DNA from 2 places in the Pediococcus damnosus genome. Region 2 is predicted to be linked to the other one. Evidence: a T-box and tRNA genes for the amino acid it is inferred to sense, from the RefSeq annotation. Region 2 holds a T-box; the other holds one or more tRNA genes.
The links. A T-box is a leader RNA that pairs with one kind of tRNA and senses whether it is charged. The one in region 2 lies ahead of leuS (leucine--tRNA ligase), so its partner is inferred to be a tRNA-Leu.
Positions count from the first base shown of each region.

Region 1 (4,445 bases), 940 kb from region 2:
ATTTTTTGGAAGATAGAATTGTAAAGATTATTGAAAAGCAACTTACAGATGTGCGTCCTAAACAAATTCATGCAGCTTTAGGATTACTTGATGAAGGGGATACTGTTCCTTTTATTGCGCGTTATCGTAAGGAACGAACCGGTAGTCTGGATGAAGTACAGATCCGTGAAATTCAAAGTAGCTATAAACGAGCAGAAACTTTGGAAAAACGCCGTGATGAGGTTTTAAAAATAATCGGCGAGCAAGATAAGTTAACACCTGCTTTGGAAAAACAGATTAAGGCTGCTGATAAAATTCAGACGGTTGAAGATCTTTATTTGCCTTACAAACAAAAACGGCGAACAAAAGCTACAATCGCTAAAGAACAGGGATTAGAACCCTTCGCTTTTTGGTTGTTAACTTTTCCACAAACTGGCTTGGAACAAAAAGCCAGCGAATTTATTAATGCAGATAAAAAAGTTGCAACTGTGGATGATGTTTTTGCCGGCGCCCATGAAATTTTGGCAGAAGCTTTTGGGGATAGTGCTGGATTTCGGGATTGGATTCGAAATTATACGCATAAAAAAGGGCGTTTCAGTTCACAAGTTAAACCTAAAGGAAAAGAAAAAGACGAACAGGGTGTGTATCAACTTTATTATGATTTTGATGAATCCATTGAAAATATGGTGTCTCACCGAGTTCTAGCAATTAACCGCGGTGAAAAAGAAGGAGTTCTAAAGGCACAAATTAATGTGGATGAAGATCCCATTATGCGCTATCTTCATTTCCGAATTATTGGGAGTCATGAAGGCCCCGCGGTAAAGTATTTACAGGCGGCTTATGAGGATTCCTATAAACGATTTATAGGTCCCGCAATTGAACGTGAATTGCGCAATGAGCTTAGTGAAGAGGCCAACACGCAGGCCATTAATGTATTTGGTGAAAATTTATACCATTTATTGATGCAAGCACCAATTAAAGGAAAAGTTGTATTAGGTTTTGATCCAGCCTATCGAACTGGCTGCAAACTCGCGATTATGGATCCAAACGGAAAATTCTTAGCTAAAAAAGTTATTTATCCTCATAAGCCAGCTTCTGCAGCTAAACGACAGGCGGCTGCCGGTGAATTTAAACAATTTTTGGAAGACTATCAAGTTGAGATGATCGCCATTGGTAACGGGACAGCTAGCCGAGAATCTGAAGAATTTGTTGCGCAAGTTTTGAAAGAGATTCCGCGTAAAATTTATTATGTGATTGTTAACGAAGCCGGTGCATCTGTATATTCTGCTAGTAAGGCAGCTCGAGATGCTTTTCCAGAATTACATGTTGAAGAGCGGAGTGCCATCAGTATTGGGCGTCGTTTACAAGATCCGCTTGCGGAATTAATTAAAATTGATCCTAAGGCAGTGGGTGTGGGGCAGTACCAGCATGATGTCCCACAAAAGAAATTAACCAATCAGTTGGATACAGTGATTGAAACAGCCGTTAACCAGGTTGGTGTGAACTTGAACACTGCCAGTCCGCAACTATTAGAGCATATTTCTGGTTTAACCAAAACCACTGCTCAAAATATTGTGACATGGCGAGATGACAATGGTAGTTATGAGGCGCGGAATCAGTTAAAAAAGGTACCCCGTTTAGGACCGAAAGCTTATGAGCAGTCAGTGGGATTCTTGCGAATTGTGCAGGGTAAAAACGGCTTAGACAATACGGACATTCATCCGGAAAGCTATAAAGTCGCAAAAAAATTGCTTGGTAAAGTTGGCTTGAAGTTAGATCAAATCGGTACAGATGAGGCTGTTCAAGCATTAGATCGTTTGAATGTGGCTCAAACTGCTCAAGAATTAGACGTTGGACAAGAAACTTTAGAAGATATTATTGATGGTTTAAAAAAGCCAGGTCGTGATTTACGGGATGGCATGCCAACACCGTTACTTCGCAGCGATGTGTTAACTTTAGAAGATTTGAAAGTGAATATGAAACTTCAGGGGACGGTCCGAAATGTGGTCGATTTTGGCGCCTTTGTAGATATTGGTGTGAAGCAAGATGGTTTAGTCCATGTGTCAAAATTAACGAAGAAATTCATTAAGAATCCAGGTGAAGCTGTTTCGGTTGGGGATGTTGTGACAGTTTGGGTGGAAAGTGTTGATTTAGATCGGCACCGAATCCAACTTACAATGCTTGATCCAAACGAATAAGCAAATCAATGACGGATACTGAATTGCAAAAATTAGTCGAGAAAATTTCACTAACGGATTTTCACAGACAATTTAAACATCATGCTTTTTTCAATCAGCGGTTAAGAACAACTGGTGGTCGCTATCAACTACAGACACATGATATTGATATTAATCCGCGAATGTTATCTGAACATGACATGCCTACATTGGTGGGAATTGTGAAACACGAATTGTGCCACTATCACTTGCATTTAACTCATCAAGGGTATCAACATCGGGATGCCGATTTTAAACACTTGTTAGCACAGGTGCATGGGTCTCGGTTTGCGCCGGCGGTCCAAATAAGTTCACGCAGTAAGATGCAATTGGTGTATCAGTGTCAAAGTTGTGGGTTACTGTATCATCGCAAGCGGCATATTAATTTAAAAAAGTATCGATGTGGTAAATGTGGTGGCCCACTGCGGTTAATTCAAACCTTACGCAGGTGATTTTGAGAAAAAAGGTTGTAACTATTACCGATTTTTGCTAATATAGTTTAGGTAATAGTTTTGTTGCACCCATGGCGGAATTGGCAGACGCGCAAGATTAAGGATCTTGTCGGGAGTTTTCCCGGTGGAAGTTCGAATCTTCTTGGGTGCATAAATAAAAAGCCACAAATTCTTATTTTTAAGAATTTGTGGCTTTTTTGTACATTAAATTTTTAGTTTTTCAAAGAATGATATTTATAAACATGGGTCATCAAAGCCGTTGTATCACTGCTCATGTCATCATCATGAATTACAACAGTAATTAATTTGTGGTGGCCTGGTTTCTGGCTAGATCCGATTAAACAGTAACCTGCCCGCGGTGTGTAACCATTTTTAAGCCCGTTAATATAAAGGGAACGGACATTATATTTACGACCTGGTAAAGTGGTATTCACATTGTGGACCCATTGACCATGGACTTTCAGGTTATTTATCTTAGTTGTTTGGTTCACTTCAGGATATTTATTCAGGAGATTTCTGGCAACCACGGCCATATCATGCGCCGAAATGGTATTTTGCGCGTAGGCACTTGAACCAGGATAGCGATAACCATAACCGTTCAGATCACCGTTATCTAAGCCACTTACTGACACAATGTAGTTACCACGAAGCCCCCAACTATTTAATTGCGAACGCATTCTTTGGACTTGTTTGACATTGCTACCAGAAACCCAACGCCCCAAAGCAATGACTGCTGCGTTAGAAGAATCGATTAGAGCCGCTTGGTAAAGTTGCTTAACTGTATATCTGACGCCATGTTTAAGAACAAATCCGCCGCAAGCATAACTTCTCGACATATTATAGAGACCACTGCCAGATGTATTCACGATGGAATTCCATGAATATTTTTTACTATGGACTTTTTGGAGCACGTTATAGATGGTAAGCAGTTTAATTGTGGAAGCTACTGGTACTTTAGCGGTAGCACTTTTATTGTAGAGGAACTTTCCTGTGTTGACATCAATTGCGGCCGCATGCGTGGATTTAATCCAGAATGGGGCACCACCTTTTGTGAGGTATTGTTGCCATACCCAACCAGAATACTTTTTATTACCACTTCTGACATAGAAGTAAACCGCGTTGGCCCTATTGTGACGAAGGGTCTCCTTTTTGGTAACGTACCAGCTGGTATGCGGATGTGATTTCAATAAAAATGCGCATCGAGAGTGGCTCTGATTATATGCTGCACCAGAATTGCTTTTATTATGGTAGGCAGTTGATCGGACATTTGAAATAGAAACCCGTTTATAGGTGGACTTGGCATTTACTGAATTTGTCGTGGAAAACATAAATAAAGCCACAAAAACGGTTAAAACGGTTAATACTGATAAAAATTTTCGATACATATGTAAAAATCCTTTCTAAATATGATACACACGTTGCATATTATGTAGTGCGTTCAATAAATAAGTTTAATCTGAATCGAGCTAAACATCAAGGGTGGCTGAGTTTTTATACCTAAACAAGAATTAAACTCTGTATTAATTCAGGTGGTGTGCTAGAATGATACTGTATTATAAGTGTATCAAAAAAGGGACATACAGAACTGAGGAACAGGTTATGAAACGAAAAGATCGTATTTACCAATTTATTATAGAAAAAACAACGTTAAATGAAACCAATCAATCAACTGATACCAAAACCTTTACCACTGAACAAGTGGCAAAAGAACTGGATTTAATTCGGTCAAATGTTAGTAAAGAATTAAATCAACTGGTACGAGAAAATAAACTGACTAAATTATCAGGACGTCCGGTTC
Region 1 covers NZ_CP012294.1:821,547-825,991, reverse strand. The annotation lists gene ADU73_RS04005 (Tex family protein) at 6-2,177, shown strand; gene ADU73_RS04000 (SprT family protein) at 2,186-2,647, shown strand; tRNA gene ADU73_RS03995 (tRNA-Leu) at 2,713-2,798, shown strand; gene ADU73_RS03990 (D-alanyl-D-alanine carboxypeptidase family protein) at 2,860-4,032, opposite strand; gene ADU73_RS03985 (sigma-54-dependent transcriptional regulator) at 4,247-4,445, shown strand, end outside.
Region 1: it has a tRNA-Leu gene. The T-box ahead of leuS (leucine--tRNA ligase) is inferred to sense a tRNA for this amino acid. The anticodon was not compared.

Region 2 (4,445 bases):
TCACAATGCGATTCCAGTATATCAGATTTTTTGAGATGTCTTGCTTTGTTAGTGTAAGGTTTTCCTAGATGGTCAATAAAATTCTAGGAATATTCATTTTGAGTTGAATATATAGAAAAAGACCTGTAGCCTTTTAATCGACGAAGATTAAAGGAAGGGATACAGGTCTTTCATGTATATTTTAGCAGATTTTATTGAATCATTGGGAAATTTAGACAGTTTATTTGATTTAGAGGAGCAGGTAATTCTTCATCTTAGGAAGTCATTCCAGCTGGTTGTAGCTGAATATCTGAGGCAATTAGATGAAACACTCGTTCCATCAATTCCGGCAGAAAATACATTCATTAATCGACAGGCCAGAACAATTGAGTTTATGTTTGGCGCCGTGAATTTTGAAAGAAGATGTTATCTTCGACCCAATGGAAGTTATTACTTCCCGTTGGATGAACAACTTCAGTTGGAAGAAAGAAAAAGAATTTCACCTTATTTTAAAAGTGTCGTTGCCAAAATTGGGCAAACGACAACGATGAGAAATACGGCCGCAATGATCAATCTGGCAAGTCAGACGGATATTAGTGCCTGGTCAGTAGACCGAATTATCAGAGACATGGCAGATACCGTGAAGACAGAAGAAAAATCGTCCGAAGAGAAACTAGTTAAGAAACGAAAAGTTGAAAACTTAGTGGTTGAAGGCGATGCCTTTGAGATACACAAAATTAATCGACGAAGACAAGACGTCCACCATTACATTGTTTTTGAATCAGGATTAGATGGAACAAGATCAAACAAAGTTGAGTTTGTTGGTATCAATCAAAAAAAGGTTCAAAAACGAGTAACTGACTACATTGAGAAGTATTATAAAATCAGTGAAATGACCGTGTTTACAGCAAGTGATGGTGGCCCAGGGTATAACCCGAAAAGTATGCGAGAAATAGTTCCGAGTGCTCAAAGAGTTGAATTTACTATCGATCGGTATCACTTTGTCAAAAAGATTAAACAAACCTTTGGTTTATTTAATCCATTGGTTGATAAGGCCGTTAAGAGCGTTAGCCTGTATGATCAGAATCAGTTAAACGTTATTTTAGATACATTTGAGTCGCAAATTAAAACTGATAAGGAACTTGAGAGCCTAAGGGTCCTAAGACAATATTTGGCAAGAAATTGGCAGTTTATAAAGTCTCCACACGATCGTGGCTTCATGAGGGTCGGCAAATTGGGATCCGTTGAAAGCTCACACAGAGCGTACACGTATCGAATGAAAAAGCAAGGCAAAGTATGGTCCGAAAAGGGCCTTGAGGCTATGTTGAAATTAATTGAAGCTCGGGTAAACGGTAAGCTAGATAAATACTTACGTGGTGGTTTAAGAAAGTTACAAGAGCTAACGATTGAGATCGCTACGGAATCATTGAAGACGTTGAGTTCAGCTCAGCTGAGCAACAAGCACCATTCTAAGCATATTGGAGTTCTTTCAGGTAAAATACCAGTTGATGCCCCAACAAGTAGCCCTATCGGAGCAATGGCAAAAATATTTTCAAACTAATTATTGTGTATAAATATTTGGTTGATTATAAGGCACCTAGGAAAACTTGACACATACCTTGCTTTTTTTTAGTTAATTTGATAGGATTAGTCCATTAATATTAGTTGAAAAGAAATAGTAAGCACGGAACTTCTTTCAGAAACTGTACGGAAATGTGAGTATAGATTGGAACTGTGCTGAACTCATCTTTTGTGTTAATTAACGGTGAAGTTAAAGTAGCTGTTAACGTGAATTCGCGTTAAGAATTTGAGTGTTCGACTGACTTATTCAATCGTAAATATAGGTGGTACCGCGGAGACTTCCGTCCTATAAGATATTTTTTGATATCTTATAGGACTTTTTTTATTTTAGAAAGGGTGGAATAAATTTGGCATATAATCATGAGATAATTGAACGTAAATGGCAGCATTACTGGCGCGAACACAAAACATTTAAAACAGTTGAGGATTCTAGCAAGCCTAAATACTATGTTTTGGATATGTTTCCTTACCCATCTGGACAAGGGCTGCACGTAGGGCATCCAGAAGGCTATACAGCAACAGATATCATGGCCCGTTTCAAACGGATGCAAGGTTATAAAGTCCTCCATCCAATGGGTTGGGATGCTTTCGGGTTACCAGCAGAACAGTATGCTTTAAAAACAGGGCATAATCCGCGTGAATTTACTGCTCACAATATTAAAAATTTCAAACGCCAAATTAAGTCACTTGGTTTTTCATACGATTGGGATCGCGAAATTAATACAACTGATCCTAAGTATTACAAGTGGACCCAATGGATTTTTGAGCAAATGTACAAAAAAGGGTTAGCTTACGAAAAAGAAACTTTAGTTAACTGGGCTCCTGATATGATGGGAGGCACAGTGGTTGCTAACGAAGAAGTAATTAATGGAAAGACAGAACGGGGTGGTTACCCAGTTTATCGGGTCCCCATGAAGCAATGGATGCTTAAGATTACGGCATATGCTGATCGTTTGCTAGATGATTTAGACTTGATTGATTGGCCCGACAGTATCAAGGAAATGCAACGAAACTGGATTGGCCGTTCAACGGGGGCCAGTGTTAACTTTAAAGTTGCTGGGACTGATGATGAAATTGAGATCTATACAACCCGCCCTGACACGCTGTTTGGTGCAAGCTACATGGTTATCGCACCAGAACACTCACTGGTAAAAAAGATTACGACAGACGCTCAAAAAGCAGCTGTGGAAGCTTATGAGAAGAAGATTGAAACTAAATCAGATTTGGAACGAACAGATTTAAATAAAGATAAAACTGGTGTGTTTACCGGAGCTTACGGAATTAATCCAGTTAATGGTGAAAAATTGCCAATCTGGATTGCTGATTACGTCTTGGCTTCATATGGAACTGGCGCAATCATGGCCGTTCCAGCCCATGATCAACGTGATTGGGAGTTTGCAAAGAAGTTTGATTTACCAATTAAACCAGTTATTGAGGGTGGCGACGTTGATGACGCTGCTTATACTGGAGATGGCGTGCACATTAACTCTGGATTTCTAGATGGTTTAGATAAAACTACTGCCATTGATAAAATATTGGCTTGGTTAGAAGAAAAGGGTGCCGGTCATAAGAAAGTTAATTATCGTTTGCGTGACTGGATTTTCTCACGGCAACGATACTGGGGTGAGCCTATTCCTGTTATTCATTGGGAAGATGGTGAAACAACTTTGGTTCCAGAAGATGAGTTGCCACTAAAGCTACCAGCTGCTAAGGATCTCCAAACATCTGGAACTTATGAAAGTCCTCTTGCTAACTTAACGGATTGGGTTAATGTTGTGGATAAGAACGGTCGTAAGGGGCGTCGTGAAACGAACACTATGCCACAATGGGCAGGTAGTTCTTGGTACTATTTGAGATACATTGATCCGCATAACGAAAAACGCATTGCAGATATGGATCTTTTGAAAGAATGGTTACCAGTGGATCTGTATATTGGTGGTGCAGAACATGCCGTCTTGCATTTGCTTTATGCCCGATTCTGGCACAAGGTTTTGTATGATCTCGGAGTTGTCCCAACAAAGGAACCTTTCCAGAAGTTAGTTAACCAAGGAATGATTTTGGGCGACAATCATGAAAAAATGTCTAAATCTAAGGGTAACGTCATTAATCCTGATGATATTGTTGATCAATATGGGGCAGATACGTTGCGTCTCTATGAAATGTTCATGGGACCTTTGACCGAGTCCGTGGCTTGGAGTGAGGATGGCATTCATGGTAGTGAAAAATGGATCGAGCGAATTTGGCGTTTGATGATTGATGAAAATAATCATCCTCGTGATCGCGTCACAACCTTTAATGATGGCAAGCTCGACAAAGTATATAACCAAACCGTGAAGAAAGTTACAGAAGATTTCGAAAATCTTCATTATAATACAGCTATTTCACAGATGATGGTATTTATAAACGAAGCTTATAAAGTGGATGCTTTACCACTAGCATACATGGAAGGTTTTGTAAAAATGATTTCACCAATTATGCCGCATGTCGCTGAAGAACTATGGCAATTATTAGGACATGATGAAACCATCACCTATGCAGCTTGGCCAACTTTTGATCCTAAAAAGCTAGAGGAGTCGACTGTTCAAATTGTTCTTCAAGTAAATGGTAAAGTTCGTTCTCATATGCAGGTTGCTAAAGACACAGGTAAAGATGAATTAGAAAAATTAGCTTTAGCAGATAAAACAATGGAAGAATGGTTAGATGGAAAAACGGTTCGTAAAGTGATTGCAATTCCAAATAAGATTGTGAACATTGTTGTTTAAGTTAAATGGGTTAAGCAGATATTAATTTTAGAATTCAAAAAGGCATACAGGAAATAAGGAGTGATTACTCGTTATCAGCTGGATGCCTTTTTATCTGGAACTTGAAACTAATTCTAAGTATGA
Region 2 covers NZ_CP012294.1:1,759,513-1,763,957, forward strand. The annotation lists gene ADU73_RS08270 (ISLre2 family transposase) at 173-1,540, shown strand; T-box leader at 1,636-1,852, shown strand; gene leuS (leucine--tRNA ligase) at 1,908-4,322, shown strand.